3 regions of the Pseudarthrobacter sp. TE3704 genome follow, and region 3 is predicted to be linked to each of the others. Evidence: predicted binding sites of a transcription regulator. Region 3 holds the regulator's gene; each other region holds the start of a gene.
The links. Region 3 encodes HrcA, which represses chaperone genes, less so after heat shock. Its sites were predicted from a motif close to TTNGCACTCGNNNNNNNCGAGTGCNAA; they were not measured.
Positions count from the first base shown of each region.

Region 1: the regulator HrcA is predicted to act here: its motif matches at 2,876-2,902, upstream of groL (chaperonin GroEL).
Region 2: the regulator HrcA is predicted to act here: its motif matches at 4,209-4,235, upstream of ACZ9BC_RS14150 (Hsp20/alpha crystallin family protein).

Region 1 is NZ_JBWCCJ010000009.1:140,257-145,508, reverse strand. It holds gene ACZ9BC_RS20645 (DUF3263 domain-containing protein) at 99-440, shown strand; gene ACZ9BC_RS20640 (LytR C-terminal domain-containing protein) at 488-1,147, shown strand; gene ACZ9BC_RS20635 (cold-shock protein) at 1,317-1,523, shown strand; gene ACZ9BC_RS20630 (ABC transporter substrate-binding protein) at 1,520-2,791, shown strand; gene groL (chaperonin GroEL) at 3,080-4,708, shown strand; gene ACZ9BC_RS20620 (ABC transporter substrate-binding protein) at 4,873-5,252, opposite strand, start outside.
Region 2 is NZ_JBWCCJ010000004.1:630,784-636,035, forward strand. It holds gene ACZ9BC_RS14135 (alkaline phosphatase D family protein) at 60-1,751, shown strand; gene ACZ9BC_RS14140 (histidine phosphatase family protein) at 1,852-2,628, shown strand; gene ACZ9BC_RS14145 (NAD(P)H-hydrate dehydratase) at 2,612-3,535, shown strand; gene ACZ9BC_RS14150 (Hsp20/alpha crystallin family protein) at 3,711-4,133, opposite strand; gene ACZ9BC_RS14155 (S9 family peptidase) at 4,799-5,252, shown strand, end outside.
Region 3 is NZ_JBWCCJ010000002.1:345,291-350,542, forward strand. It holds gene dnaJ (molecular chaperone DnaJ) at 1-1,056, opposite strand, end outside; gene hrcA (heat-inducible transcriptional repressor HrcA) at 1,141-2,154, opposite strand; gene ACZ9BC_RS05580 (DUF3097 domain-containing protein) at 2,332-3,183, shown strand; gene ACZ9BC_RS05585 (DUF4870 domain-containing protein) at 3,303-3,722, shown strand; gene hemW (radical SAM family heme chaperone HemW) at 3,798-5,027, opposite strand; gene lepA (translation elongation factor 4) at 5,064-5,252, opposite strand, start outside.

The sequences.
Region 1 (5,252 bases), on a different contig from region 3:
CGTTGCCTCCTTGCCCGGCTCCGGCGCAAATGACAACGCTGTTATTCGTCCGTAGCATGGGGGTAAGACATTTGACCCTACCAGCGGAGGAGTGTGCCGTGGCGGAACCGGCCCGGGAACACATGCCCGGACGTATGCCGGAGCAGGAGCCGCGGAACCAGCTCCTGGCCGATTTCACCCTTCGGGACTCGCCGCTGGGTGAGCGCGAGCAGCAGATGCTTGCCCTGGAGCGGCAGTGGTGGAAGTACGCCGGGGCCAAGGAACAGGCCATCCGGGAGCTCTTCGACCTCTCCGCGACGCACTATTACCAGCTGCTGAACGCGCTGATCGACAGCGATGATGCACTGGCGCACGATCCCATGCTGGTCAAGAGATTGCGTAGACTACGTACGTCTCGCCACCGTGCACGCACCGCACGGCGCCTGGGGTCCGACGCCTAGGACGCCCCACGCCCTTCAGCAGCAATCACCAAGGATGCCATTCCACCATGACCAAATACGCCCGCGATGAATTCGACAAGGTCCCCGAGAACGCGTCGCGCCAAGGTGTCCACCGCACGGCTTCCGCCCCGGCCCGGGTGCGGCTGTGGCCCATCCTGGCGGTGGGTCTCGTGGCCCTGGCCATTGGCGTGGTGTCCTTCCTGATCCTTCCCAAGATGGGCTTCGGCGGTACCGGCAGCCAGGCGTCAAGCCTGGCCGCCAGTCCGCTGGCAGACACCGGCGCAACGGACCCCGCCGCCCAGGAAAGCCCGGCAGAGCCCTCCGCCAACGCAACACCCTCCGCCGAAGCTGTGCCGTCCGCCTCGATCGAGCCCTCGCCCAGCGCCGAGGCGGAACCTGAGCCCGCTCCCTCGGCCGATGCACCGGTCTTCCTGGACAGGACCCAGCCGGTAGCCGTCTACAACGCGGCCGGGACGGCCGGGCTGGCAAGCCGCGTGGGCGGTACCGTCCAAGCGGACGGCTGGACGCTGGGACAGGTGGGCAACTGGACCGGCGCGCCGCAGCAGGGCTCCACCATCTTCTACTCCGGTGCCGGCCAGCTGGCCAACGCCCAGGCGCTGGCCGAACTGCTGGGAGTGCCCACCCTCGTGAACAGCACAGAGTTCCAAGTGCCGCTGGCTGTGGTGCTGGGTCCGGGCTACCGGTAGGGCATTTTCTGTGGCACCGGTCACGCATCAGTAACGTTTGCCGCCCCTGCTCCACGCTGACTGCGGCGCCGGCCCGGCATTGGCTAGAGTAAATTTCAGGCTTCGTTCCGGGGCCAGGCAGCAGACAGCGGCGCGGCTTCCCCGGTCTCAACGGAAAGAGTTGATCATCATGGCACTGGGAACCGTCAAGTGGTTCAATCCGGAGAAGGGCTACGGCTTCATTACCGTCGACGGGTCCGGGGACGACATTTTTGTCCACTGGTCCGCCATCCAGGGTGAGGGCTACCGTGCACTCGACGAGGGCCAGCGGGTGGAGCTCGAAGTCGGCGAAGGCGAGAAAGGCCCCCAGGCCGAAAGCGTCCGGCCAGCCGAGTGAAGCCCCTGTTCCGCCCCGCCGCCCGGATCCGTCCGGCGCTTGCCCTCTCCCTGTGCGCCCTCCTGGCCGCGACGGCGTGTTCCGGCGTGACCGGCAATGCGCGCGTCGAAGCAGCGGAGGCGTCCGGGGATGGCATCCTGCGCGTGGGTCTGGTCCTGGACAACACCGGTGACAGCAGCTTCCTCAACGCACCCCAGCTGGCAGCGGCCAGGCTCGCAGTCAAGGACATCAACGACGCAGGCGGCCACAAGGGCCGGCCCGTGGAGCTCCTCCCCGTCGCCACGGACCAGGACGCGGCAGCCCAGGCGCACGCCCTGGTAGCCGGCAAGGCCGACGTGGTGATCGGGCCCACCGATTCCAGCAACGCCGAAGCAACCATCGACGTCCTGTCCAGGGCACGCACGCCGCTGATCTCACCGGCCAACACTGCGGCGGGCCTCACCGGCACCGACTCCGGCGGCTACTACTTCCGGACAGCGGCCGCGGATGTGGCCCAGGCTCCCGTCCTGGTCAAACTCGCCAAGGACGCCGGGGCCGCCACCGTCACCGTGCTGTACCAGGAGGGCTCCTACGGCAAGGACGTTTCAACGGCTGTTTCCGACGCAGCCGAGCAGTCCGGACTCAACGTCGCGGCGACGGAGGGGTTCACGCCGGGGGAGGCCGGCGGAGCCGCCGATGAGGCAGCGGAAGCCGCATCCGATGCGGTGATCCTGATTGCACGCGAGGGTGCGCAGGGCGCGTTGGCAGAACTGAACGATGCCGGAGTGGCCGGGGACCGCATCATCATCAGCGACGGCGCCTTCGCCCGGTACGGGTCCACGCTGGGCGCCAGGTCCCTCGACGGCGCGCGCGCGGTGGTTCCGGGACAACTTCCCTCCGCGGCATTCCAGGAGCGGCTGCTGGCCGTCGACGGGAAACTGAAGGACGTATCGTTCGCGGCCGAGACGTACGACGCCGTTACCCTTGCCGCCCTGGCCGCCGCCAGGGCGGAGGACGATGCAGGCCGCTCCGTCACGGCGAACCTGATAAGCGTATCCGGGGGAGTGGCCGGGGCGGAGGCCCCCGCAGCTGCTGCGTGTGCCTCCTACAAAGAATGCCTGGCCGGACTGGCATCGGGCAGCGTCATAAATTACGACGGCGAATCCGGCCCGGTCGCGTTTGACGCCAACGGAGACATCACCACGGCCAACTTCATGGTGTTTACATACGGGGCCGACAACATTCCCGCGCCCAGCGGCCGGGAGACAGCGGGCCGCGCCGCGAGCTGATCGCCCTCGGCGAATACCAGGGCGGACTGCCGGTTGGGGGCCTCTTTCGCTTGCACTCTCACGTGGGGAGTGCTAATTATTGAGTTAGCACTCTGACGTACCGACTGCTAAAGCAAGGCCTGGTTCCGCCGGGCGGCGCACGGCAGCGGTCGAGGAGCGAAGAAACACCTAACTGGAGTGAGATCCCCACCCGGAGGCGTACAGAGGCCGTCGGCAAAGGATCGTCCGTCGCGGGCACTGCAGCGAAGGTTCAATCTTAACGACTGTCCCGAAAGGACTACTGCCGTTATGGCCAAGATCATTGCATTTGATGAAGAGGCACGCCGCGGCCTTGAGCGGGGCCTGAACACCCTCGCCGACGCCGTTAAGGTCACCCTCGGCCCGCGTGGACGCAACGTCGTCCTCGAAAAGAAGTGGGGCGCCCCCACGATCACCAACGATGGTGTTTCCATCGCCAAGGAGATCGAGCTGGACGATCCCTACGAGAAGATCGGCGCCGAGCTGGTCAAGGAAGTTGCCAAGAAGACGGATGACGTCGCAGGCGACGGCACCACCACGGCTACCGTGCTGGCACAGGCCCTGGTCAAGGAAGGCCTGCGCAACGTTGCTGCCGGCGCCGACCCGCTGTCCCTCAAGCGCGGCATCGAGAAGGCCGTTGAGGCCGTCACCGCCGAGCTGCTGAACTCCGCCAAGGAAATCGAAACCAAGGAAGAGATCGCCGCTACCGCCTCGATCTCCGCCGGTGACGACGAAATCGGTGCCCTCATTGCCGAAGCCCTGGACAAGGTTGGCAAGGAAGGTGTCATCACGGTCGAGGAATCCAACACCTTCGGCCTGGAGCTGGAACTCACCGAAGGCATGCGCTTCGACAAGGGCTACATCTCCGCCTACTTCGTCACGGACGCAGAGCGCCAGGAAACGGTCCTCGAGGACCCGTACATCCTGATCGTCAACTCCAAGATCTCCAACGTCAAGGAACTGGTTGCTGTCCTGGAAAAGGTCATGCAGTCCAACAAGCCGCTGCTGATCATCGCCGAGGACATCGAGGGCGAGGCCCTGGCCACCCTGATCGTCAACAAGATCCGCGGCACCTTCAAGTCCGTGGCCGTCAAGGCCCCCGGCTTCGGTGACCGCCGCAAGGCACAGCTCGCCGACATCGCCGTCCTCACCGGCGGCCAGGTCATTTCCGAGGAAGTCGGCCTGAAGCTGGAGAACGCCGGCCTCGAACTCCTGGGCAAGGCACGCAAGGTTGTTGTCACCAAGGACGAGACCACCATCGTCGAGGGTGCGGGCGACGCCGACCAGATCGCCGGCCGCGTTTCCCAGATCCGCGCCGAGATCGAGAACTCCGACTCCGACTACGACCGCGAGAAGCTGCAGGAGCGCCTGGCCAAGCTGGCCGGCGGCGTTGCAGTCATCAAGGCCGGTGCCGCTACGGAGGTTGAGCTCAAGGAGCGCAAGCACCGCATCGAGGACGCAGTGCGCAACGCAAAGGCCGCTGTTGAAGAAGGCATCGTCGCCGGTGGCGGCGTGGCCCTCATCCAGGCCGGCGCCAAGGCATTCGCCAACCTGCAGCTGTCCGGCGACGAAGCAACCGGTGCCAACATCGTCCGTGTTGCCATCGACGCTCCGCTGAAGCAGATCGCCTTCAACGCCGGCCTTGAGCCGGGCGTCGTTGTTGACAAGGTCCGCGGCTTGCCCGCAGGACACGGCCTGAACGCAGCCACCGGCGAATACGTCGACCTGCTGGCTGCCGGCGTCAACGATCCCGTCAAGGTGACCCGCTCTGCCCTGCAGAACGCGGCCTCCATTGCTGGCCTGTTCCTCACCACCGAGGCAGTTGTGGCCGACAAGCCCGAGAAGAACGCCGCTCCCGTCGGCGGCGGCGACGACATGGGCGGCATGGGCGGCTTCTAGCCTTCCTGCCGGGACCTGTCCCGCTGATACGACAAATGCGGCCCCCTCTGCGGAGGGGGCCGCATTTGTCTTTTATGCGGTCAGCGGTTGCCGTGCCATGTGGTGGTCCGGTACTGCGTGGTGGTCCGGTACTGGCCTGGTGGTGCGGCCCGGCCGTGCCTTTGCTACTTCCTGGCGCTGGACAGCATCCCCTCGACTTCCTTCTTGAAGGCCTCCGCGGCCGCCTGCGGGGTGAGGCGGTCGTACAGCACTTCGTCCGTGTAGCGCTTGATCACGTTTTGCACACTGCCGGCGCCTACCGGCGGAACCGGCGGTGCTTCCTGGATGTCAGGTGCAATGCCCTTGAGGAAGGACACGACGGTGGTGTCCGCAGGCTTCAGCGCAGCAGTAATGCTGTCAACGATCTCCGGGTTGGTGGGCACGCCGCGGTCCGTCATCAGGATGCCGCCGGCCTCCGGGCTGTTGGTGAGGTAGTTGATGAAGGTGGCAGCCTCTTCGGGGTGCTTTGAGCGCGACGAGGCGGACCAGAACATGGTGGGCTTGT
Region 2 (5,252 bases), on a different contig from region 3:
TTACCGGCCGTTCACCCGCGGGAAAGGATCCGTGCGCCGGGCGGCGACAGCCTGAGGGCATGACGTCGAACTCCCGCACCGAAATTTCCCGCCGCACCATCGTTAAGGGCTCGGTCCTCGCCGCCGCCCTGGCCTCCGTTCCGGCCGCCGGCCACGCTAACACCACCCGCCCGTCCCCCGCCGGCGTGGCGCTGGTCCGCAACCGGCTCACCCTTCCCAGCGGCATCGCCACCGGAGACGTGACGTCGGATTCGGCCGTGCTGTGGTCGCGTGCGTCGGGCGCCGGCCGCATGACCGCAGTCCTGCGGGCAGTGAACGACGGCGGCGAGATCCTGCGCGGGCGAGGCGCCTTTGAGCGCACCCTCCGCGGTCCCCGGGCCACCCAGGCGTCCGACTTCACCGCCAAGATCCACGCCGGGAACCTGCCGTCCAACACACGGTTCGCGCTCGAGATCAGCTTCGAGGACGACGGCGGAGCGGCCGGCGAGACGGTCCGCGGCACCTTCCGCACGGCCCCCGACGCCGGGACGTACAACGCGAAGGGCCGCACCGGCGGGACGAGCGCCGGCGGCGACGTCCCGGCGTCGTCCGCCCAAAGCTTTGTGTGGACCGGCGACACCGCCGGCCAGGGCTGGGGCATCAACGAGGACATCGGCGGGATGCGCGGCTACCGCGCCATGCACCAGACGCGGCCGGACTTCTTCATCCACTCGGGCGACACCGTCTACGCTGACGGGCCCATCCCTGAAACCGTGGTGGAGAAGGACGGGCAGGTGTGGCGGAACCTGGTCACCGAGGAGGTGTCGAAGGTGGCCGAGACGCTCACCGAATACCGCGGCCGGCACCGCTACAACTCCATGGACGCCAACATGCGCGCGATGTTCGCCGACGTGCCCGTCATCGCCAACTGGGACGACCACGAGACCACGAACAACTGGTACCCCGGCGAAATCCTGGACGACCCCCGCTACACCGTCCGCGACGTCAACACCCTCGCCGCCCGCGGCCGGCAGGCCTGGCAGGAGAACATGCCCATCGCAGACTCCGCCGCGCTGTGGCGGCCGGGAACGTTCGACGACGCCGGCCAGTACCAGCCCGCCCGCATCTACCGGAAGATTTCCCGCGGCCCGCAACTGGACATCTTCTGCCTGGACATGCGCACCTTCAAATCCCCCAACACGGACGGCAAGGAGCCGTACGCCACGTCCATCCTGGGGCAGGAGCAGGTGGACTGGCTGATCCGTGAGGTGTCGGCGTCGAAGGCCACTTGGAAGGTCATCGCCGCGGACCTGCCGCTGGGCATCATCGTGCCGGACGGTGCCGTCAACCAGGAGAGCCTGGCGAACCGCGACGCCGGTGCGCCGCTGGGCCGCGAACTGGAAATCACCGGGGTGCTCAGCGCGTTCAAGCGGAACCGGGTGAAGAACGTGGTGTGGCTGACCGCCGACGTGCACTACTGCGCCGCCCACCACTACTCGCCCGAGCGCGCTGCGTTCACCGACTTCGACCCGTTCTGGGAGTTCGTGGCCGGCCCCATCGCGGCCGGGTCCTTCGGCCCGAACGCCATGGACGGCACGTTTGGGCCCGAGGTGGTGTTCTCCAAGGCCGGGCGTTTCCCGGGCGAATCACCGCGCGACGGCGAGAACCAGTTCTTCGGGCACGTCCAGCTGGACGACGACATATTCACCGTGAGCCTGCGCAACGCCAACGGAGCCACGGTGTTCTCCAAGGTGCTGACGCCGGAACGGTAGCCGCGGCAGGCCGCCGTCGTCCGTTTATTCTTCCGGCCCATGGGTACGCCGCTGGTAGTGTTCCTGCATTCGGCAAGGCAAGCGGACGGGGTGGTTTTTCGTGAACGACGACGGGCTGACACAGGCAGTGCAGGAGGCCGGCGCGGTGGAGTTGCTGCTGATCCGGCACGGTGAAAGCGAAGGCAACGTGGCGGCCACAGAGGCGCGGCTGGCCGGGGCTGAGGTCATCGAAGTCCCTGCCCGGGATGCGGACGTGGACCTGTCCGATACCGGGCGGGAACAGGCCAAGGCGCTGGGGACGGCGCTGGCCCGGATCGCCGAGGAGTTCCGGCCGGATGCTGTGTTCTCCTCCCCTTATGCACGGGCGGTGCAGACGGCGGAGATCGCCGTTGAGACTGCGGGCTGGCGTGCGAAAGTGCGGACCGACGAACGGCTGCGGGACCGTGAACTGGGCATTCTGGACCGGCTCACCCGGCGGGGCGTCGAGGCGCGTTACCCGGACGAAGCCGAGCGCCGGGAGTGGCTGGGCAAGCTGTACTACCGGCCGCCGGGTGGTGAATCCTGGGCTGACGTGGCACTCCGGCTGCGCTCGGTCCTGGACGAACTGAACAACCTCGGCACCGGGCACCGGGTGATGCTGGTGTGCCACGACGCCGTGATCCTGCTGTTCAGGTACGTGCTGGAAGGCATGACCGAACGGGAAATCCTTGATCTCGCGGCCAGCACCTCGGTCCTCAACGCATCCCTGACACGCTACGTGCGCCCGTCCGGCGAGGGACCATGGACGCTTGAGAGCTTCAACGTGGCGGACCACCTGGCCGAACAGGGTGTGACAGTCACCGAGCATGCGGGGGACGCCAGTGTCCACCCGAAGTGATTCCGGTTCCCCCACCCTGGTGACCCCCTCGCTGCTGCGGGACTGGCCGCTGCCTGCACCGGGCGAGGACAAATACTCGCGCGGTTCGGTCCTGGTGATCGGCGGGGCCCGGGCAACGCCGGGGGCTGCCTTGCTCGCCGGTACCGCAGCCCTGCGTGCGGGTGCCGGAAAGCTGACACTGGCCGTTGCGGAATCAGTGGCGGCGCAGGTGGGGGTCGCGCTGCCCGAATGCGGGGCGATGGGACTGCCGGAAACTGCCGATGGGTCAGTGACGGGTGAGGGCCTGGACCGCATCGCGTCGTACCTTGAGCGTGCCGATGCGATCCTTATTGGCCCGGGGCTGGACGACCCGGACCTCGCAGAGGAGATGCTGCGGGTGCTCCTGGAGCGGGAGGAATCCGACGGCGGGCCGGGCGGCTCAGGAGGTCCCGCCGTCGTACTCGATGCCTACGCCCTGGGCGGACTCGTCAAGCTCGAAGATCAGCTGGAGCCGTGGCGGGGCCGGCTGATCCTGACGCCAAATCCCAAGGAGGCGGCGGTCCTGCTGGGGCGGGACATCGAGGACCTGGAAGCCGATGTGGCGTCGGTGGCCCGGCGCTTCGACGCCGTGGTGAGCTGCCAGGGCCTGATTGCGCGCCCGCCCGGTGACGCTCCCGAGGAGTCCGAAATGTGGAAGATCACCACCGGATACGGCGGGCTGGGGACTTCCGGCAGCGGCGATGTTCTGGCGGGTGCCATCGCCGGATTGCGGGCCCGGGGAACCAGCGGTGCCCAGGCCGCCTGCTGGGGTACGCATCTGCACGCCGCAGCCGCGGACCGCCTGGCCAGCCGCCTGGGCCCGCTCGGATTCCTGGCCCGCGAACTCGCCGACGAACTTCCCGCACTGATGCTCGAGCTGAACACCTGACGCCACAAGGGGGCTTCACATGGGATGGCCCCCGGACGAATCCGGGGGCCACCGTATCGGGAAGTTCAGGCGTAACCTGCCGGTGCGCATAAGCGCTGTGGCGTGCTCAGAATGGCCATCCGCCCAAAGAGGCAGTCAACAATCAGTACCCGACGTCCCGATCCTGGGGTCGAAACTAGGCGGCGATCTCTTGCTTTGCCCCCTTCGTTTCGATCTCGATCTTGCGCGGCTTGGCCTTCTCGGCGACAGGAATCCGCAGCGTCAGGACACCGGCGTCGTAGCTGGCCTTGACGTTGTCCGTATCCAGGGTGTCCCCGAGGATCAGCTGGCGGCTGAACACGCCGCGCGGCCGCTCAGAGGCGATCAACTCGGTGTCCTTGCCCGCGGGGTCCGGACGCTCGGCCCGTACCGTCAGGACATTCCGTTCCACATCCAGATCCACTGAATCCGCTGCGACGCCGGGCAGATCAAAGGCGACAACAAATTCCTGGCCCTCACGCCATGCGTCCATGGGCATCGCTGCCGGACGCGCTGCCGTACCGAGGACCTGCTGGGCCAGCCTGTCCAGCTCGCGGAACGGATCGGTTCGCATCAACATGGCTTCCCTCCTCGTAAGAGACGGTCCAACACATTTTTGATTACCAGCCGATCTGTATTGGCTGATATAGATTTTTTAGCACTGCAGAAGGAGATCTGCAAGCGGTTCCGCAAGGAATTTTTGTAACTTTTTTGGCTCCGGGGACATGGCTGAGGGGCCCTTCACTGAGAGTGAAAGGCCCCTCAAAAGGTGCGTTTCTAGCTCCTGGTTGGGTCCGGGCGGAGCGGTGCAGGACCTGGGTCCGGCACCGGCAACGGGCCCGGCGGCTCGGGAGTGGGGAACGGATTCGGCGCCGGCGGCCCCGGATGGCCAGGCTGGGTGGGATCAGGAGATGGCCCGGGCTCGGGCGGGAACGGCTCGGGTTCATGCACTGGCGGGATGGTCATAAACTTCCCCTCTCACGCTGGGCGGATGTGCCTTGGCGTGAACAGGATACGCCTGCCGCCTAAACCCCACTAGGGCAGGCACGACGGCGGTGCGCGCCGCCGTCGAAAGAGCAGGACGTACGACAGGGCTTAGGAAAAGAGTGGAACTGCGAGAGGGTTCACGAAAAAGGGGCAGGATGTAAGAGAGCGTGCCTGGCGGTGGCGCGGGAGGGCTTGGTGCCGCTCCCCCGGTAGCGAACGGCCCCGCCTATTGTCCGGGCTGGTGGCTATATTGAAGGAATGACCCAGACTCCGCTGCAGGATTCCGCCAGCACCCCCGCGTCCGCCACGGCCACGCCGCCGGTGGCCAAGAGAGTTCCCCTCGAACGGACGCACCACGGGGACACCTTCGTGGACAACTACGAGTGGCTGCGGGACAAGGAATCGGCCGAGGTAGTGGAGCACCTGAAGGCTGAGAACGCCTACCAGGAAGCCGTCACCGCGCACCAGGAGCCGCTCCGCGAGGCCATCTTCCAGGAGATCAAGGGCCGCACCCAGGAAACCGATCTTTCCGTGCCGCACCGCAAGGACGGCTGGTGGTACTTCAGCCGGTCCGTCGAAGGCAAGGAATACGGGATCCAGTGCCGGGTCAGGGCCGCCGACACCGACGACAAAATCGCCGACTGGACCCCGCCCGCCGTCGAGCCCGGCGTGGAGATCCCGGGCGAGGAAGTCCTCCTGGACGGGAACGTGG
Region 3 (5,252 bases):
CTGCTCGCCGCGCATCTTGGCGAGCTGCCGCAGCAGGTCCTCCTGGGCGGCATCCAGCTTTGCGGGGGTCTCAACCTGCAGGTGCACCTTCAGGTCGCCGCGGCCGTAGCCGCGCAGGTGGGTAACGCCGAGGCCGCGGAGGGTGATGATCTCACCGGACTGCGTTCCGGGCTTGACGTCGATTTCCTGGGTCCCGTCGAAGGTCTCAAGGCTTACCTCTGTACCCAGCGCTGCGGCTGTCATGGGGATGTTCAGCGTGGCGTGGAGGTCGTCTCCGTCGCGGACGTAGGTGGCGTCGTTGTTGACGCGGATTTCCACGTAAAGGTCACCGGAGGGTCCGCCGGCGGGCCCGGCCTCGCCCTGGCCCGAGAGCTGGATCCGGGTGCCGGTGGCCACGCCGGCGGGAACCTTGATGGTCAGGGACCGGCGGCTCCGGATCCGTCCCTGGCCGCTGCATTCGTTGCAGGGGTCCTTGATGACGGTGCCGAAGCCTTCGCAGCTGCCGCAGGGCGCAGCCGTCATGACCTGGCCCAGGATGGAGCGAACGGCCCGCTGGACCTGGCCGCTGCCTCCGCAGATGTCACACCGTTCGGGGTGGGTGCCGGGCCGGCAGCATGATCCCTCGCAGGTGGGGCAGGTGACCGCGGTGTCCACTTCGAGTTTCTTGTTGACGCCGAACACCGCATCGCGGAGGTCGATCCGGACACTGATGAGGGCGTCCTGGCCGCGGCGGACACGGGAGGCAGGCCCGGTGGAGCCGCCGGCGCCAAAGAACGTGTCAAAGATGTCCTGGAACGCGAAGCCCTGGCCGGCGTAGCTGCCGCCGCCGAATCCGTTGTCCGTACCGTTTTCGTTGCCGGTGGTGTCATAGACGCGCCGCTTTTGGGGGTCGGAAAGGACCTCGTACGCGTGGGTTACTGCCTTGAAGCGGTCTGCGGCGTCCTCACCCGGGTTAACGTCCGGGTGCAGGGTCCGGGCCAGTTTTCGGTAGGCCTTCTTGATTTCTTCGCCGGTGGCCTCCGGTGAGACTCCAAGGACGTCATAGTGGCTGCTCAAAGTTCGTATCTCTTCCTTGTTGTACTGCCTGCATGCGGGGTGCCCTGCCCGTGGTTCCGGCGGCCTAAGCGCCGGGACCGCCGGTCAGGGTCCCAGGATCCGGGAAAGGTAACGGGCAACAGCCCTGACGGCGGCCATGGTGGTGGGATAGTCCATGCGCGTCGGCCCCAGCACGCCAATCTTGGCCGTGCTGTCCGGGCCATATCCCGTGGCCACGACAGACGCCTCTGAAAGGCCGTCGTAGGGGTTCTCGCGGCCGATGCTGACGGCCACGCCGCGGTGGTCCTGCGCCATCTCGCTCAAGAGCCGCAGCATGACCACCTGCTCCTCAAGGGCTTCCAGGACGGGGCCGATGCTGAGCGGGAAATCGACGTTGGACCGTGCAAGGTTCGCCGTTCCCGCCATCACCATCCGGTCCTCACGGCTGCTGTGCGCCAGCACCTCCAGCCCGTGGGCCAACGCCTGAGCGGCCGGCCTCTGGCTGGGACTGACGGCCGACACCACGGCCGGAAGTGACTGGGCCAGCTGGCCGAGCGGCGTTCCTGAAAGGGAACCCAGGAACCGGGTCCGCAAGGCGGCCAGGGCGTCGTCCCCCATGTCCTGCCCGACGTCGATGACCCGCTGTTCCACTTTGCCGCTGTTCGCGATCAGCACCACCAGCACCTTGCGGGGAGCAAGCAGGACGAATTCGATGTGCCGGATCAGGGCACGGCTCAGGTGCGGATACTGGACCACCGCCACCTGGTTGGTGAGCTGCGACAGCAGGCGGACCGTCCGGTCCAGGACATCGTCGAGGTCGTCCGAGCCCTCGAGCAACGACTGGATGGCCCGGCGCTCGGCCTGCGACAGGGGTTTGACGGCCGAAATCTGGTCGACGAACAGACGGTAGCCCTTGTCGGTGGGAATCCGGCCCGCGCTGGTGTGCGGGGCGGTGATCAGGCCCTCGTCCTCCAGCGCCGCCATATCGTTGCGGATTGTCGCACTGGAGACGCCGAGATGATGCCTCTCGACCAGGGCCTTGGATCCCACCGGCTCGCGGGAGTGGACGTAGTCCTCCACGATGGCCCGCAGTACTTCCAGCTTGCGTGGCTCGCTCACACTCCACCTCCATCCAGGGTCAGGGCGGCCGTGCCGCCCGCACCGTGCCACCACCAGGGTTAGCACTCGACATGCCTAAGTGCTAACAGTCTATTATGCCCCGGGCCGTTGTTAGCATTGGTACCGCTCCGGGCGAAATTCCGGTGGCACTGATCTAGCGCTAGGCGGAGTCGATCCATGGATTACCAGAACTGGGGGCCCCGGGACATGTCCGCGCCCGTCCGGACCCAATTGCCCGAAGTGCCCGTTGAGCGCGGCATGGTGCTGGAGGACGTCCAGTCCGGTTGGGTCGGCGCCGTCACCCGGGTGGAAAAGTCCGGTGGGATGCACGTGGTGGTCCTCGAGGACCGCCGCGGGAAGTCACGGACCTTCCGGCTGGGTTTCGGCTTCCTCCTCGAAGGCCGCGCAATCCGCCTCATGCCCCCAGCACCCCGTCCGGCCACGGCCGGCCCCGCCGCCGGAAGGACAGCCTCCGGCTCGGTGCGGGTTGCCGGCCATCGCGCACAGGTAGCCAAGGCAAGCCGCATCTGGGTGGAGGGAAAGCACGACGCCGAACTGGTGGAAAAAGTGTGGGGAGACGACCTTCGGGTGGAGGGCATCGTCGTCGAACCCCTGCACGGCATTGACGACCTGGCCGGCGCAGTGGCCGACTTCCGGCCCGGACCGGGACGGCGCCTGGGCGTGCTCGTGGACCACCTTGTGCCGGACTCCAAGGAGTCGCGCATCGCTGATGCCGTCATGGCGTCTCCCGGCGCGGCGGGGAACGTGCTCATCGTGGGCCATCCCTACGTGGACGTGTGGCAGGCCATCCGGCCCGCTGTCCTCGGCATCGAGAAGTGGCCCGTTGTGCCACGGGGGCAGGACTGGAAGACCGGGATCCTGGCCGCTTTCGGCTGGCCCCACGCCACGAAGGAAGACATCGGGCTGGGATGGCAGAAGCTGTTGGGGGCTGTCCGCAGCTATGCAGACCTGGAAGCATCCCTGCTGGGGCGGGTTGAGGAAGTGATCGACTTCCTCACTGTTCCTTGATTGGGCAGCCAGCACCCGGATAGCCAGTATTCTTGGTACTGCGGTGCCTGCGAAAAAGGGGCAGGCACCGCACCCAACCACCGGCATCCGCACCATTTGCACTCTCGAAGGAACAGACTGTGTCAGAAAACGCACGTGATCACAGGGACAGCCAGGGCGGCGCGGGCCGCTCGGAATACCACGGCGTCCCGGCGAATGCGCTGCCCCTGACGGCGGGCGAGGACCGGCAGTGGGCCACGCTGGCGCACTTTGGCGGGATCCTCGGCTGCGTTCCTGCGCTGCTGATCTTCCTCATTTTCAGGGACCGGGGCCCGTTCACCGCCCAGGAGTCCAAGGAAGCCCTCAACTTCAGCCTCCCGCCCACCATCGCGGCCGTGGTGGCCAATATCCTGGTTTTCATCCCCGTAATCGGCAACATTTTTGCCGTGATCGCGACCCTCATCTGGATCGCCCTCACCTGCTTCTCCGTGGCCGCCGGGATCCACGTCAACCGCGGCCAGCCGCACCGCTACCCGTACAACCTTCGCTGGATCAAGTAACCGCAACACGGGGTCACTCCCTGCCCAACAACCACGCGCTTTTGGGCCGGGAGTGACCCGTGTTGGTTTAGCGGATTACTCGGGAAGGATGCGGCGGACCACGGCGTCAGCCAGCAGGCGTCCCTTGAGGGTGAGGACCAGTTTCCCCCGGAACGCCGCGGCCGGGTCCACCAGGCCGTCGGCAATCAGCCCGGCAATCTCATGCCGACCCACGGCGCTCAGGGCGGCCACCTCAAGCCCGGCCTGAAGGCGGGCTTCGAGCATGACGCGCTCGATGTTCCGGGTTTCCAGGTCCAAGGTTTCCCTGCCCGCGGCCGGGGACAGGCCCTGGGCCAGGCGGCCGGCGTAGGCAGTGGGGTGCTTGACGTTCCACCAGCGGACACCGCCCATGTGGGAGTGCGCGCCGGGGCCGATCCCCCACCAGTCGTCCCCGCGCCAATAGGCGAGGTTGTGGCGGCAGGCATGGTCCGGGGTACGGGCCCAGTTGCTGACTTCGTACCAGCCCAGCCCGGCTTTGGTGATCAGCTCATCGGCGAGCTCGTACTTGTCCGCATGGTCGTCGTCGTCAATCCCGGGAACCTCACCACGGCGGATCTGGGCGGCCAGCTTGGTGCCGTCCTCGATGATCAGCGCGTAGGCGCTGATGTGGTCCGGACCGTACGACAACGCCGTGTCCAGTGTGTGGCGCCAGTCGGCCAGGGACTCCCCCGGCGTTCCATAGATCAGGTCTAGGCTGACGGCGAGACCCGCCTCGCGCGCCCACTGCACAACCTCCGGCACCCGGCTGGGCGTGTGCGTCCGGTCCAGGACCTTGAGCACATGCGGAACCGCCGACTGCATGCCGAACGAGATCCGGGTGAACCCGGCGTCTTTCAAAATGGCGAGGGATTCGGGCGTGACGGAGTCGGGATTGGCCTCCGTGGTGACTTCGGCGCCGTCCTCGATCCCCCACTGGTCGATGGCCGTCCGAAGAATCAGGGCAAGGTCGTCCGCGGGAAGCAGCGTGGGAGTGCCGCCGCCGAAGAAGACGGTGCTGAGCTTCCGGTCGGGGATCCCGGACCCGGCCAGCACCTTGGCCGCCAGCGCCACCTCGGACGCCGCGGTTTGGGCGTAGGCATCCTGCGACGCACCGCCGCCCAGTTCGGTGGCGGTGTAGGTGTTGAAGTCGCAGTAACCACAACGGACGGCGCAGAACGGAATGTGCACATACAACCCGAATGCCCGGTCCGCCGCACCTTCCGCTGCCTGGGCAGGCAGCAGTCCGTCCGACGGCGCCGGGTCGCCGAGTGGAAGAACGCTAGGCATCGTTGCGGCCCTGGTTATGTCCGGCCACCATCATCACTACTTCTTGGCCTTGTCCTTGGATTCGTCGGTGGTGAGTGCGGCGATGAAGGCCTCCTGCGGGACCTCAACGCGGCCCACCATCTTCATGCGCTTCTTGCCTTCCTTTTGCTTCTCCAGCAGTTTGCGCTTACGGGAGATGTCACCGCCGTAGCACTTGGCCAGGACGTCCTTGCGGATGGCGCGGAT